Regions from separate parts of the Paenibacillus diazotrophicus genome, predicted to be linked through region 1. Evidence: riboswitches for the same ligand, from Rfam matches in the RefSeq annotation. Region 1 holds a riboswitch; each other region holds the start of a gene.
What was found. Region 1 has a riboswitch for cyclic di-GMP ahead of ACAN54_RS25675 (thiamine pyrophosphate-binding protein). Riboswitches for the same ligand answer to the same signal wherever they lie in the genome.

Region 1 (4,952 bases):
TATCCGCATGCGGAGCAACGTGGTCTGAACCGATTACCAGTGCACGTCGGATTCTTGGGTTGGCCATCATTTGACGGCTTACCTGTTCTACCGAGGCGGTCATACCCGCACAGTTGGCATTGCTATCGATGCAGATCGCGTGGGATGCGCCACCGATTAAACGGTGAATCATGAGTGAGTTCGTCGGGAAGATGTATTCAGGAGTCTGACTGGCATATGCAATCAGGTCGATGTCAGCCCCGGTAAGCCCGGTCTTGTCCAGAACGTTGCTTGCTGCTTCGAAAGCCATGGTCAGAGAATTCTCTTCATTGCTGTCGATGCTATAGCGGTTTTCACGGCCAAGTGCTGTCAGGAGTCCACGGATATCAATACCTTTTTCGTCAAAATGCTGTATGAAAAAGTCGTTGCCAATCTTTTTGCTTGGATGATAGATATCAATATCCTTAATTCGTATCCCGGCCATGGTAATCCTCCTAAAAGTTTATGAGCGCTTCTTCCCGTCTCCAACTTCGTACTAGACTTGCTTGTCAGCCCTCGTTCGAGTTGCTGGCGATGAACAATATTTATGATTAAACAGTTGAAGTGATCTCCAAGTTTTCAAGTCCAGCCTTGCGGCCCAGACGCGCGAGCTGCATTTTTAGAATGGGGTTGTTTTCAAGAGTCAGGTTTACTTTTTCAAAACCATCCGATTTGAACATAATGAAGCAGCCTTCAAGCAAAGGCACAACATCAGGAGAAGTAACATTCAGCTTTCTGCAGTCAATTTGCAGCGCGTATTCTGAAGGCGTAATAGGGTTAATGGTCTGCTGGTAAGCTTGAATCGATTTGAGACCGTCCTCATTGGAGAAGGTTCCTTCTAATTCAATATTAATGACTTTGTTTACAGAATCGGTTTTCAAAATAAATTTACCCATTTGCTCATCTCTCCCAAAAAATAAATGTGTATAACAGAATAAATCCCGAAACCTATAATCCCACGCCTTATTTCGACATGAATACTTAATTTTGGGACATTTTCCCTCTAATAGAATCATATTTTTAACATATTTGCAAGAAAAAAGTCGAACTTTGTATAAAATTGTTTACAAAGCAATTATTGGATTTCTTCAAGGGTTGCAAGCAGCACATTAAAAGCTGAAATGACTCTTGGAGCACCGATTACCGGCACCAAATGCAGTAAGATGCCTTTGATCTGATCCACAGTCATTCCGACGCTGAGCGCCATCACATAATGGACTCCAAGCTGCTCGAATTGGCCCATAGTAATCAAAGACGATATGACGGCGATTTCCTTCCAGTCAGAACCAATCGTTGTGCGTTGAAAAATGTCGCCGTAGGCGTTGCCCATGATGTACTCGGCCAGTTCGGGAAAATGCTCCTTAATAGGCGCAAGCGCCTTGGCACCATAGTCCCCGGATAGGTTGGAAAAATGTTTAAGTCCACTGTTAATGTTGTTTTCCACGGACAAGCCTCCTGCATTCTGATGAGCGTCAAGGATCTATCATGAGAGAAATGATTCTTGACGTCGCTGTAATTTTAATTGAGATTCAACACACGATGAGCTGTTGGAGGCACTTCATCACGGTCGGTCAGCAATTCAATGACCGCTACACGGTTCGATGCGACTGCGGCTTGGATTGCATCGTTGAATTGTTCTGCAGTCTCGCATTTGTAGCCTGTGGCTCCAAGGGATTCAGCGAATTTCACGGCATCCATAGGTACTTCGAAGATCGTACCATCGATTCTGCCTGTTGTCTTTTGCATACCTTTAAGCGCCATATCCAGCTGCATGTTGTTCACCACGATGAAGATTACCGGAATATTCTTGCACACTGCGGTGTTGATTTCCGTACCGAGCATCATGAAGCAGCCATCCCCGGTAATGCATACGATCGTTTCTTCAGGGGCTGCCACCTTAGCACCAATCGCCATGCCAATAGAGTTGCCCATGCAGGCAAAATAAGCATCAAAGACAAAGCTGCCTGGTTTTTTCACGTTGTACCATTTCACGGCGTTAAAGCCATGGCTGCCGTCATCCACAAACACAGTGTTGTTGTAAGGTATCAAATCGCTTAAGGTGCTCATAACTGAGGCGAGAGACAGTTTGGAGAGAACAGGCAGCTCTTCCACATAATGAACATCGGCTTCTGTTACGTGTTTTTTTATAGCAGCAGTATCTAAAATTTGAAGATAATAAGCTAAATTGTCCCGCAAATCTCCGCCGATTGAGAGGGTCTCTGAAGTTAGGATTTTCCCTACAAAGGTAGGATCTACATCAAATTGGATCAGTGTTTTCGGGTGGTTTTCAGCCTTTAGATTGCATATGGTCATATCACTCAGTCGTGAACCAAGCACAATATACAGATCACTGCGGTTCAATAGATCATCACCATGCTTGCATCCGCCAACACCAATCGGTCCATGATACAACGGGTGGTCCCAAGGAATTGCGCCTTTGCCACCTGGTGAAGTAACGACAGGGATGTTAAAGGTTTCTGCCAGCTGAATGAGCTCTTGGTGTGCAAGAGAACGGTTAACCCCTTTGCCTGCAATAATCAGCGGATGACTGGAAGCATTGATTGCTGAAATTACACGTTCAAAATTAGCGGTATTAACAAGATGTTCGCGCTCAGGGATCACTATCCGGCATTCTTCCAACATTTCTGTTTGAACATCAAACGGGATGCACAAATGGACCGGTCCGCGCTGTCCGCCCAAGGCAATGGAAACGGCGTGATTAAAAAGGGTGCCGAAATGATCGCCGCGTTCCACCAGCTTACTGAAGAGTGTAGCGGGTCTGAACATGTCCGCCAGATCGGCCAGATAGGAAGAAGAATCCTGGCACTGGGGGATTCCCAGTTCCTTGATAGATTGATGTCCTGTAATGAACAGCACTGGCAGATTATTCGCCTTAGCATGTGCTGCTGCTGTAAGAAGATTAGTTCCTCCTGGACCTGAGGTCCCAAAAGCCACACCTAATCTGCCAGTTTTAAGAGCATAGCCTGCTGCTTCGAACCCGGAGCTCGCTTCATGCCTGCCGGGAATAAATTCAATCCCATAGTCAACCATTTTCAGAACTACAGGACAAATAGACTTGCCGATTATGCCAAAAGAATGTGTTACACCAAGGTTTTTTAGTGCCTCAGCCATATAATCTGCGACTGTTTTCAGAGAATCCACCCACCCAATGTTTTATATTTAGTAAAATAGAAAACCTGTACTCAAGAGAGTACAGGCCGGCTGCATTGAATAACCATTAAGAACGAGGTTTCCCAAACGTTCGGTTGTTCAGCAACCTGGCTGTCATGGTCCCATAAAAATGAGACTGTAGATCCATGGCTTTGCGTCATTCCCTTTCGGAGAATTTTGCCGATATGTGGTAATAAAAAATGTATAATTTTACTTTACAATATATTTCTGACTCCTCTTTTGTCAATATATTTGTCCCGAAAAACTCAGTTTTTGACGAAATTTACAATCCATGTGAATTGTAAAATGTGGTGCAAGAGAGAGCAGGTAATCGGAAATTATCCTAAAATAAAATTTAAGAAAATCTTAAAAATACAAATTGTGAAGGAAAATCAGAATTAAATGAGTGTAGGTTTATAGAACTAATTAATTATCGGGATAAGGCTTTATGGACTGAAATGATTAGGTGGAGTCTCATTGTTAATAGTTTAATAAGACTTAAGAACGAGATGTCGTTTGGATCCAACTCTTTATAGATTTGAAGCTTTCACTAAAACCTGTGTAAGGAAGTGCAAAACCATTACCGGTTCGAACTGCTGTCAAAAAACTGATTTTTATGAAATCAACATCGAGCATTTTGTGAACAAAAAAATACCGCTTCATTAGAAGCGGCACAAGTGGAAAGGAATTAGAATTTGAAAATATGGATCGTTTTCTGGAGTTGGAATACAGCTTGGGTCATTTTTTCGGTTTCTTCGGCAACGGATTGCAGCGCATTAATTTGTTCGTTCATTGCTGCCGACACCTCCTGGGTTCCTGCCGCAGTTTCTTCAGTAATCGCAGAAATATTTTCGATTGCTCCGGAAATTTTCAGGGCACTTTCCAGCATCAGGTCGCTCTCGGAGGAAAAAGAAGCTATTTGTTCGGTTATGTACTGGACGCTTTGGACAATCTGGGCAAAAATATTAGCCGTTTCAAGGATCATTTCATTTTGCACTTGTACGACTTCCTCATTGATAGCAATATTCTCGATCGCTTGTTTGATATCGCTCTCAATGCTGCGTACCAGACTGAATACTTCTTTGGTAGAGGCTGTGGATTCTTCGGCAAGCTTTCGTACTTCTTGGGCCACCACAGCGAAGCCTCGGCCATGTTCACCGGCGCGTGCAGCTTCGATCGATGCATTGAGTGAAAGCAGGTTGGTCTGCTCGGCGATTTCTGTAATGGTTTTGGTGATCATCGTGATCCCCTGGGCATTATGTGATAGGGCTTCGATCGTGTCGGCGACTTTCTGGGTAGCTTGTATATTTTTACGCATGCCTTCTGCTTGAGTATCAACAGATAGGCGGCCTTTCTCCACTAATTCCAGCGTATGTACGGAACGTCTATTCATTTCTTTAGTAGAGCTAGTATAATTCGAAACCTTGGTTTCGATGTCCTTGATAGATTCAGTCATTTCGGCAATGTCTACGGAGATTTCATTGGCGCCAAGAGCCAGCTCGTTGGAAGAGGAGGAGACCTGGGCCATTACAATCTTCAGATTTTGATTCTTGTCTTCAATCCCGCGGCTGGCATCCATAACCTGACGGGTAATCTGCGAGGCTTCGGTAAGGATTTTTTTTAGCTTGTCGATCATTGTATTAAAGGAACGGCTGACCTCACCCATGGAACCGTTCTCATCTGCCCGGGTTGTAAAATCCCCTTTGGCAATCGTATGAGTTACGTTGGAAATGTCGTCGAAAGAGGATGTAAGCGTTCTCTCA
Region 2 (4,952 bases), on a different contig from region 1:
GTTCATGATCATCTCCAAGCTGCATGAATCGCTGGGCAGCTTGCGTGGTGCAGTGATCGGTGTATGGGGTCTGGCTTTTAAACCGAACACCGATGATGTACGTGAAGCACCTGCCCGTGAAATCGTGGAAGCCCTGGTGGCCGAAGGTGCCACAGTGAAGCTGTACGACCCGATTGCTGCGGATAACTTCAGACAGCAATACGATCATCCTCAGCTTCGCTGGTGCGCACTGCCGGAAGAAGCTGCGGAAGGCAGTGATGCAGTATGCTTGCTGACCGACTGGAGTATGTTCAAGGACATTGATCTGCATAAGCTTGCAGGCAGCATGCGCCGCCAAGTATTGATCGATGGCCGTAACGTCTTCTCCAAGGAGCAGATCGAAGGCACCGGCATCGAATATCATTCCGTCGGACGCCCGCAAATGGGGGGCCTTAGCGGCTACTCTCCCAGCGTAGCCGGAGCGATCTAATCCTTTGATCTGATCTGCTCTTGCTTGCTCTTAACTGCCGTGCATACAAGCAGCAATAGCTGATCTTTAGCAGTGAGCTTCACCTGCAAATGCATTAAGCTTTGGAAGCTGTTAAGGGAAGGAACGGAGAGGAATTTTGGAACTGTAGGAGCGGAAGCGACCGCCTTTGTCACCGGATTTCAACTGCGCTTAGCAGTCTAATCGAAGAAATCTGGTGACAACAGCGGCCGAAAGTCCAAATGTTCCTTGCAGTGACTCCCGTTACAGTTAAGTCTTAATCTTTTTACGACAGAAGCTCACAATAACAATCCGATATTATCGCGACAAAACATAAATAGGAGGGTTCACTTATGAAACTGGTACTTCTATCTGGCGGTTCTGGTAAACGTCTCTGGCCACTGTCCAATGACTCACGTTCTAAGCAATTTCTGAAGGTACTGCAAAGTCCGGCGGGTGAACCGGAATCCATGGTACAACGTGTATGGAGACAGCTGCAGGAGACAGGGATGGCAGAATCCTCCTTCCTGGCGACCGGCCGCAGCCAAGTGGAGATGATACAGAGCCAGCTCGGCTCAGAGGTGCCAATCATTGTGGAGCCGGAACGTCGTGATACTTTCCCGGCCATCGCATTGACTGCAGCTTATCTATATTCGGTGGCAGGAGTGTCACCCAGCGAGACCGTAGCCATTTTGCCGGTTGATCCTTATGTGGAAGCTTCCTTTTTTGACACCGTCGTTCAGCTTGAAGCAACCATGGAAGAAAGCGGTGCAAACCTGGCGCTGATGGGCGTTGTTCCTGAACTGGCTTCCGAGAAATACGGCTATATTATACCTACCAGCGACGAAGCTGCGGCAAGCGGTTATCTGCAGGTGAGTCACTTCCAGGAAAAGCCGGACCGTGTACAGGCTGAGGAGCTGATCAGCAAGGGCGCGCTGTGGAACTGCGGAGTATTCGCTTTCCGTCTGGGATATCTGCTGGATATTTTGCAGCGTAAAGGCTTGCCTTTGAATTATGAGGAGCTGCAGAAGCAATATAAATTGCTGAGTTCTATCAGTTTTGACTATGAAGTGGTGGAAAAAGAGGAGAACATCGTAGTTCAGCCTTACGCCGGCTTCTGGAAGGATCTTGGCACCTGGAATACCCTCACCGAGGAGATGAGCAGCAATCACGTGGGCAAAGGGTTCGTGACTGCCGATTCCGAAGGAACCTGCCTGATCAACGAACTGGATATTCCGATTACAGTAATCGGCGCAAAGGATTTAATCATCGCAGCCAGCCCGGATGGTATTCTGGTCACTCACAAAGCAGAAAGCCCGCGGATCAAGGAAGTGCTGAAATCTTTTGAACAAAGACCGATGTACGAGGAACGCCGCTGGGGTCATTACAAGGTTATTGATTATGTGAAATATGATGAGGGCAACGAGGTGCTGACCAAGCGGATTTTCATCGCCGAAGGTAAAAATATCAGCTATCAGCTCCATCATAAACGCAGTGAAATCTGGACGATCGTCAGCGGTGAAGCCAGCATTGTGCTGAATGAGAAGATGCATAATGTGAAAGCGGGAGATGTGGTGCGCATACCGGAAGGTACAAAGCATGCAATCCTGGCACTGACAGATGTGGAGTTCATTGAAGTACAGACCGGCTCAGAGCTGGTGGAAGAGGATAATATCCGCATAACGCTGGACTGGAAAGACATTGCACTTCATCAATTTATTTCTTAAAAATAACAGCGCGAAACATGCTGTAGAATTCGACCGAAACGTCCCGGTTTCTGTATAGGACAGGGTGTAACCTAGGGCTAAACTATCTATTTACCCAATGGTGACAAATCCAAAACAGGTATTAAGAACCAATTATTAAGAAAAATTCATTAATGCTCTAAACTAAAAATTAAATAGCGACGATACTTACGGTAAGAGGGATAATTCCTTCCAATACGAAAAAGGCAAACCTACTCGAAAGATAGGGACGCAAAGCTATAGGGCCTTCGAAAGAGTGGCAGCCTGGCTACCGAAAGGAAGATGAATTTTGACTACTTACCGTAAGTCGCGTCTACTGTGCACCATTTTATCGCTTGCCCTGTTTTTGACTGCTGTTCCACTGGGTTTGGGGACTGCACCTTCCACTGCAGCTGCTTCGAGCTCTTCAGCGCCGGTTAATCCGAGTGCTTCAGCAGGAGCCGTTAAGCTGCTTAATGATCTGTACGCCATTACAGGCAAAGGCATTATTACAGGTCAACATGACTACCTGGAGAGCCCGGATGAGTACAGTAACAAACTGAAGGGAACCAGCGGACAATTCGCTGCCCTCCATGGTTTTGAACTTGGTGTGATCAACGGCCAGTCGGAAAGTACAGCAGCAACTCAGCGTAAAAATGTAGTGAACAGTGCGATCAACTGGTATAAAAATGGCGGTATCGTCGCTATGACCTTCCATGAGCAACTGCCGGGGACCTCCTATCTATGGTCCAATGTGCAGAAGACGCTCAGCCAAGCAGACTTCAATAAGTATGTAACACCGGGAACGGCTGAATATAACAGCCTGATCGCCGATCTGGATAAAGTGGCAATTTCACTCAAGAGTTTGCGGGACGCAGGTGTTCCTGTACTGTGGAGACCTTATCACGAAATGAACGGTGACTGGTTCTGGTGGGGGAAGAAGAGCAATTACACGGCACTTTGGAATATTATGTATGAGCGTTTTGTGGGCGTTCATCAATTAAACAACCTGCTGTGGGTGTGGAACCCTAACGCTCCTAATGCTTGGTCAGATCCATATGAACTGACCTATCCGGGAGCAAATAAGGTAGACATCCTTGCAGCAGACATATATAACAATGATTATATGAACAAGTATCATGACAACCTGGCAATTCTTGCGAACGGCAAGCCTATTGCTATCGGTGAAAACGGTGAAATGCCAAGTACAGCCAAGCTCCAGCTTTATCAGAAAAAATGGGTATACATGATGAACTGGGGAAAAATGCTCTATGATAACAATACTACGGATACTATCAAAAGCTTTATGAGTGACAGTTACACCGTAACGCTTGATAAATATAAAGCGGGGTTCGTTCAGACCGTTGCTCCGACCGCAACACCAACGGCCACACCGACCGCAACGCCAACGGTTACACCAACCGCAACACCGACCGCGACACCAACGGCTACACCGACCGCAACACCAACAGCGAGCCCAACGCCTGTACCAACAGCTGCGCCGGCGCCGGATAACTCGGCACAGACGCCTGTTGTGAACGGTCTTCAGGGACAATACTTCAAAAACATGACGCTATCGGGTACACCTGTTTTGGTTCGTAACGATGCTTTGCTCAATTTTAACTGGCGTCAGGCAGCACCTGACACCTTGCTTGGAGTGGATTCTTTCTCGATCCGCTGGACCGGGCAGATCAAACCTTTGTATAGTGAAACTTATCAGATTATCACTACGTCTGATGATGGTATCCGGGTCTGGGTTAACGGAACAGCCGTAATCGACAGCTGGACCAAACAAAGCGGAACCGAGCGTATCGGAACGATCGCTTTGAAGGCAGGCCAACTCTATGATATTAAAGTGGAATATTACGAAAATACAGGCGATGCGAATATTCGTCTGATGTGGCAAAGCCCAAGTCAAGTCAAAGCTACCGTTCCAACAAGTGCTTTGTTCGTGAATAATTCAGTAGCCTCCGCAAGTATAGCATCACTCACTCTTACCGAAGCAACAACACCGGCACCAACGCCGGTCGCGACACCGGCACCAACGCCGGTCGCGACACCGACACCAACGCCGGTCACGACACCGACACCAACGCCAGTCGCAACACCGGCACCAACGCCGGTCGCAACACCGGCACCAACGCCGGTCGCAACACCGGCACCAACACCGACCCCAGTACCCATCCAAGTACCAATGTTGGACTTGGCGGCGGCTCCTGCAGCCAACGGACTGCAGGCGGAATATTTCAATAATATGCAGTTAACTGGTACTCCGGCACTTGTACGCACCGATGCTTTGGTGGATTTCAACTGGCGGCTGGGTACACCGGATGCAACGATTGGCATTGATTACTTTTCCGTAAGATGGAGCGGCAAGATTAAACCGCTGTATAGCGAAACTTATCAGATTTACACAACAACAGATGATGGTGTCCGCGTTTGGATCAATAACACTCTTGTAATTGACAGCTGGATGAAGCAAAGCGGGACCGAACGCATGGGAAGCATAAGCCTGGAGGCCGGGCAACTATATGATATCAAAGTGGAGTATTATGAGAATCAAGGGGATGCAAGAGCGCGGCTGATGTGGGAAAGTCCTAGTCAAGTCAAGGGGACGGTCCCTGCCAGCGCACTGTTCCTTCCTTCCGCTTCCTAAGTACTGCTGAATTCATCACCGAACGCCGATACTGGTTAAGACGTTACAATTTTAAAATCCTAAAAGTCCGATGGCCCTGCTAAATAGCAGGGCTACTAAGCTATTT
Region 3 (4,952 bases), on a different contig from region 1:
GGTCGCAGACAGGTTCAATACGGCAATGTCCTGCGCCTTCTCCTGCATGGCCTGAACCGTATCCAGCTTATAATAATAGGCCGCCAGAGCTTCCCAACTGAGTGAAAAAGCAGGCATCGGCGCACGCAGCACCGCAAGCGGCTCCGAGTATCCTGAGACCTCACCGGCTTTCTTCGCTCTCGCCGTAATATGCGCGGCTTCGCCCAGCTTGATCCCGATCTGCTGGCTCCATTGTCCTGCGCTGTTAACAGCAATATTGGAGAACAGCTTGTCCTCTCCACTGGATGGATAGTAGATTTCCAGTTCAAGCAGGGTTCCTGGTTCAGCAGTCCCGGAGACCACAGATTGTCCAGAAGCAGCAGGTTTGATCTGCAATGCTGCCGGAGGCGCTACTTCGTCGCCGCCAAGAATTTCAAAGCTGGCAATTTGCCCGTAATATACGCCAATTCCATTATATTCAGCAGGGGAGATGCAGACGTTGTAGCGCCCTTCATCCAGCGGCACACCTCCGATCTTGCCATCCCACTCATATTTGTGAACGATGTATTCTCCGTTCAGCTTCGTATCATATACACCGCTCGTAATCAGATCCCCGAGGATCGGGGAAGAGCCGTCTTTTTGCGGAGTACACAGGTTAATCTTCGTCTCATGTTTGTCTTGACCGTTATCCGCAGCATTGAAGCTGAAGGAGATGACCGCCTTATTCCCGGATTCCGGGTTAAGCTCACTCGGCTCAATCCGCATATTCGTCGCCGCAAAGGCTGACGATGTGAGATTGGCGAGTCCCGGAAGAACCGGGAGATATGAGAGGACCAGCAGCAGCGCAAGCATGAGGTTCACGCGCGCCTTCAAGCTGCCGCCGCGCCACTTCCTTGTTATTGTTCGAAATATCATAGACTGATCTCCTATCCGTTATAAGTTATAGTAATTTCAGCTCGGCCAGCAGCTTGTACATTATGACTGCCGCTTCGGCTCTCGTAGATGAATCCTTAGGCTTCAATAGCTGTCCACTTCCTTGCACCAGCTTCTTCCCGACCGCAGCAGCTACGGATTCCCGTGCCCATGCGCTAATACTGCCATTGTCCTTGAATCCGGAGAGTCCAGCCTCACGCTTATCCGAATCCGCAGCAGAAGCCAAGCCCTCTGTAGTACTGTCAATCGCCCGCATCAGCATCACCATCATCTGTTCACGGGTCAGCGGATCATTGCCATGAAAAAGTCCGGCTTCTCCGGTTACGATTCCAGCCTTAGCTGCCGCTTCCACATACGGATAGGACCAGTTCGCTGCTGATACATCACGGAAGGTCGCTGTATCCGGCTGCACCGGCTGTAATTGAAGTGCTGCTGCAAGCAGCTTGGTGAATTCAGCCCGGGTCAGGATGCCTTTTGGCGCATACACGGTTCCATTCATTCCATTTACAATTCCTCTGGCTGCCAGGACTTCTACGGCTTGCTGTGCCCAGTGGCCTGACAGATCTATGAACCCAATATCTCGCAGCATGACCGCATACAGTCCAGAGGCTGTAATCTTGGCCTGCACATATCCTTGCTCTGCCGCAGTTACGCCGCCAATATAGCTCCAGCTTCCCTTTGCCGGATCGTAGCTGTAGATTCCAAGCTTCTCATGCCCCGTCACCCAAGGCTCTTCGTTCGGATATCTTACCGCCAGCTTTGCCGGGATGTGGAATGGGCTACTGGCTTGCACCTGCCAGACGGAACCTGCTTTCTGCAGTTTTTTGCCTCCCGCGTCGAGCAGTACCTTCGTATCCAGCTCTGCTTGAGCCAAGCTTACCGTGGTAGGATCCTGGAACGTTCCTGCTGAAATCTCCAGCCTCGCCCACCCTTCCAATACAGACAAGGTACCCCCAGTACTGCCGATTACCTGACTATCCTTGGCTCCGGTGACTACCGGGGTCTTCGCTCCCGTAGCCGAACCCGTACCGTTGTTAGGCGTTATTCCCGGATCCGGAGTGGTTGACCCTTTTTGCAAATCAATCGATCCTATATAGTTATCACTCTTGCTGTACAGCAGCTTATCGCCGCTTATGCCGATCAGCTTAGCCCCTGTCTCTATCGCCGGCAGCCGTTCTACCGCATAGGTTGAGAGGTTTACTTGATGAAGTGTAGCCATACCGTTCATGTCTTCCTGAAAAACAGCCTGCCTCTCACCTATGGACATAAAGGCATAATCTGCTCCTCCGGGTTTCATCTCCGTGAGATCCACAGGCTGAGACGTCAGATCGTTGATATTCAGCAGCACTACCTTGTTCCCGGAAGCACTGTTCTTTTGCTTGAAGAGCACATAATTTCCGTTAAAAACAAACCAGTCCACGTAGTTCGCTCCGCCCAGACTAACAAGTGCACGCGTAACTCCACTGCTTAAATCCAGCAGGCTAAGGCCCCCGTCACGGGCATTCTTATACACCACATTTCCATCAGCCAGTACAGGGAAGCGTCCCTCACCTAAGTCGGCTTCAAGGCCCGTAGCCAGGTCATGATAGATCATGCTGCCGTAATTGTTGCGCTCGTACCAGACCACACCGACACCATCCGTAGTCGGATTCCCATAGGGGCCGGACTGCTTGTTAAGCTTGGTACGGGTACCTGTTGCAAGATCCGCAGCGTAGATATCCCAGTTCAATGAGGATTCCGGCTCCGTTCCCTTGTCCGCCCATACGGCAGTGTTGCCGCCCACAGAAGGCGCATCCTTGGCAGATGAACCGGTCGTAAGCACTTTACTTGTTCCGCTGGCTTGACTTAGCACGTGCACCTGTTTGACCCCGTTCGCATCTGCTTCCAGCCACACAATCCGGTCACCGGATACACTGTAGTCCGTTCTGCCCGGGTCTGTCCCGGCTGCCGAAGCCAGCTTCGTGCCAAGTCCCCCGCTTAACAGGCCGCCAAGCATGCATACCACCGCCACTGCGGCCACCATGTGCCGCGACAACTTCATTTCCCTTGCAAACCTCATTCACTTCTCTCCCCCAGCGCTATTTATAGGCACGCCAAAAAACCAAGTGCCTTGAGCGGCCCGGCTGCCCTAACATCCTTCCCGGATGAAGTAGGCCCGTGGCTTTGCGTCTCCGACTTTCGTACGGGTTTGCCTTTGTTCTAAACTCGGTTTTCTGTCCCTTTATCCTTATGTATTTGTGACTTTAGATGTATAGGACTCTATCATTATCGGAATTTATTCCTGTGAAATTAATATATTCTATACTTTACTTATTTAGGGATATAGATATAGAAAAAACCACATGGGGAGTAGCACCCGCATGTGGTTCATGTCAGCTCCTATTACTTCTTCTAAGGACCGTGGTGTCCTTGTTAAAGAGATATGCCGCTTCAGCTATATCAGGTCCAGGCCCACAGGAATCCGTCACGGTCCCAGGCAATTCTTCCGCCATGCAGCTTGCGGAAGGCCTTCTTCACATCCTTGGACAACGAGGCATTCCCATTCTCATTCACAAACACAAACTGCTCGCCAAAATTGGCCTTCACATATTCAATCGCGGCGGTCTGGTGCAGGGTTCCCGTAAAACGGATCTCCTTAACCATCCATTCCGCTACCTCTTGCGCGGTTGGTTCCATCAGGTACTGCTCCTTCCTGTACATCCCTCTATTATGCCTTCCCATTGTACCATGAATAGAGCCCGCCGCGAGGGGTGGGACTGAAGGGTTCTGTACAGGAGGCATCCCGTGTTGTTGCCTCTATAGACAGAAGGTCCAAGCAAGGGTACATCAGTGGGACAATCTGCATCTGGAGCAGCGATTAGCCCTGCTATGCCCCCTCCTGTTCCAGATGCAGCAACTGGGAAGGATCCAGCAAAAGAGTCACATGATCCCCTTCCCGGACCCGCAGCCAGCGGCCGTCATTCAGCAGGTCTACGGTCAGACGGATACCCTCGGCCACGACAGTGGCGCGGATAATATTGCCCAGAACCGACACCGCCTGCACGTGTCCGCGTACATCGGACATACCGTCCGCATCATCCTGAATTGCCTCACCCTCCGGAAGCAGAATGACAGCCTCGGGGCGGATCGCAAAACGGTCGGAACGGCTGTCAATTCTGCGGAACAGCGCGAGTGCCTCCGCCCGGCTGAGTACGTTATAGCTGCCAATGAACCGGGCAGCGAATTCTGTGCGGGGCGCCTTGTACAGCTGCTCCGGGGAGCCTTCCTGCACCATGCGACCCTGGTTCATGATGCAGATCCGGTCCGAGAGAATCAGCGCTTCCTCCTGGTCGTGGGTGACGAACAGCGTCGTCATCCCGAGCCGCCGCTGAATATCGCGGATTTCCGCCCGCAGATTCTTGCGGATTTTGGCGTCGAGCGCGCTGAGCGGTTCGTCCAGCAGCAGCAGCCTCGGCTGGACGGCCAGCGAGCGGGCGAGCGCTACCCGCTGCTGCTGTCCGCCGGACAGCGCCTGCGGATAGACATCCCGCTTGTCTTCGAGATCGACCAGCGCCAGCAGCTCTTCGCACCGGCTACGCCGCGCCGCCGGAGCAACACCGCGCATGCGCATGCCATATTCGACATTCTGGCTGACGGTCAGATTGGGGAACAGCGCATAGGATTGGAACACCATGCCCACGTCCCTGCTGCGCGGTGGCAGCTTCGTCAGCTCCTTGTCCGCGAGCTGAATACTGCCGCTGTCCAGCTCGGTCAGCCCTGCGATGCAGCGCAGGAGCGTACTTTTGCCGCATCCCGAAGGACCTAGTAGCGTGACCAGCTCCCCCTCAGCAATGTTCAGATCCACGCCGGCCAATACTGGCGAATCGCCAAAGCTTTTACGGACTCCCTGCAGCTTCAAAAAATCGTTCATTCCCCGATCCCTCCTTATTGTGGGCCTTCAGCCGCTAGGTCTTATTTCACCTGGCTTTTAATCTTCATTCCAAGCTTCATCAGCACGGCCGACAGCAGCAGAATAAACACAAAATAGGAAATGGCTATCG

Region 2: it holds a riboswitch for cyclic di-GMP, as region 1 does, so the genes downstream of both, ACAN54_RS11750 (PA14 domain-containing protein) here and ACAN54_RS25675 (thiamine pyrophosphate-binding protein) in region 1, are expected to answer to the same signal.
Region 3: it holds a riboswitch for cyclic di-GMP, as region 1 does, so the genes downstream of both, ACAN54_RS17570 (S-layer homology domain-containing protein) here and ACAN54_RS25675 (thiamine pyrophosphate-binding protein) in region 1, are expected to answer to the same signal.

Annotation. Positions count from the first base shown of each region.
Region 1 covers NZ_JBGJZN010000008.1:244,953-249,904, forward strand. Annotated here, with positions in the region: gene ACAN54_RS25660 (3-oxoacyl-[acyl-carrier-protein] synthase III C-terminal domain-containing protein) at 1-463, opposite strand, end outside; gene ACAN54_RS25665 (hypothetical protein) at 570-914, opposite strand; gene ACAN54_RS25670 (carboxymuconolactone decarboxylase family protein) at 1,094-1,462, opposite strand; gene ACAN54_RS25675 (thiamine pyrophosphate-binding protein) at 1,537-3,180, opposite strand; cyclic di-GMP riboswitch class I at 3,288-3,381, opposite strand; gene ACAN54_RS25680 (methyl-accepting chemotaxis protein) at 3,878-4,952, opposite strand, start outside.
Region 2 covers NZ_JBGJZN010000002.1:99,854-104,805, forward strand. Annotated here, with positions in the region: gene ACAN54_RS11740 (UDP-glucose dehydrogenase family protein) at 1-469, shown strand, start outside; gene ACAN54_RS11745 (sugar phosphate nucleotidyltransferase) at 820-2,193, shown strand; cyclic di-GMP riboswitch class I at 2,407-2,487, shown strand; gene ACAN54_RS11750 (PA14 domain-containing protein) at 2,501-4,846, shown strand.
Region 3 covers NZ_JBGJZN010000004.1:151,627-156,578, reverse strand. Annotated here, with positions in the region: gene ACAN54_RS17575 (RHS repeat-associated core domain-containing protein) at 1-894, opposite strand, end outside; gene ACAN54_RS17570 (S-layer homology domain-containing protein) at 920-2,971, opposite strand; cyclic di-GMP riboswitch class I at 3,023-3,115, opposite strand; gene ACAN54_RS17565 (DUF6953 family protein) at 3,352-3,588, opposite strand; gene ACAN54_RS17560 (ABC transporter ATP-binding protein) at 3,779-4,822, opposite strand; gene ACAN54_RS17555 (ABC transporter permease) at 4,864-4,952, opposite strand, start outside.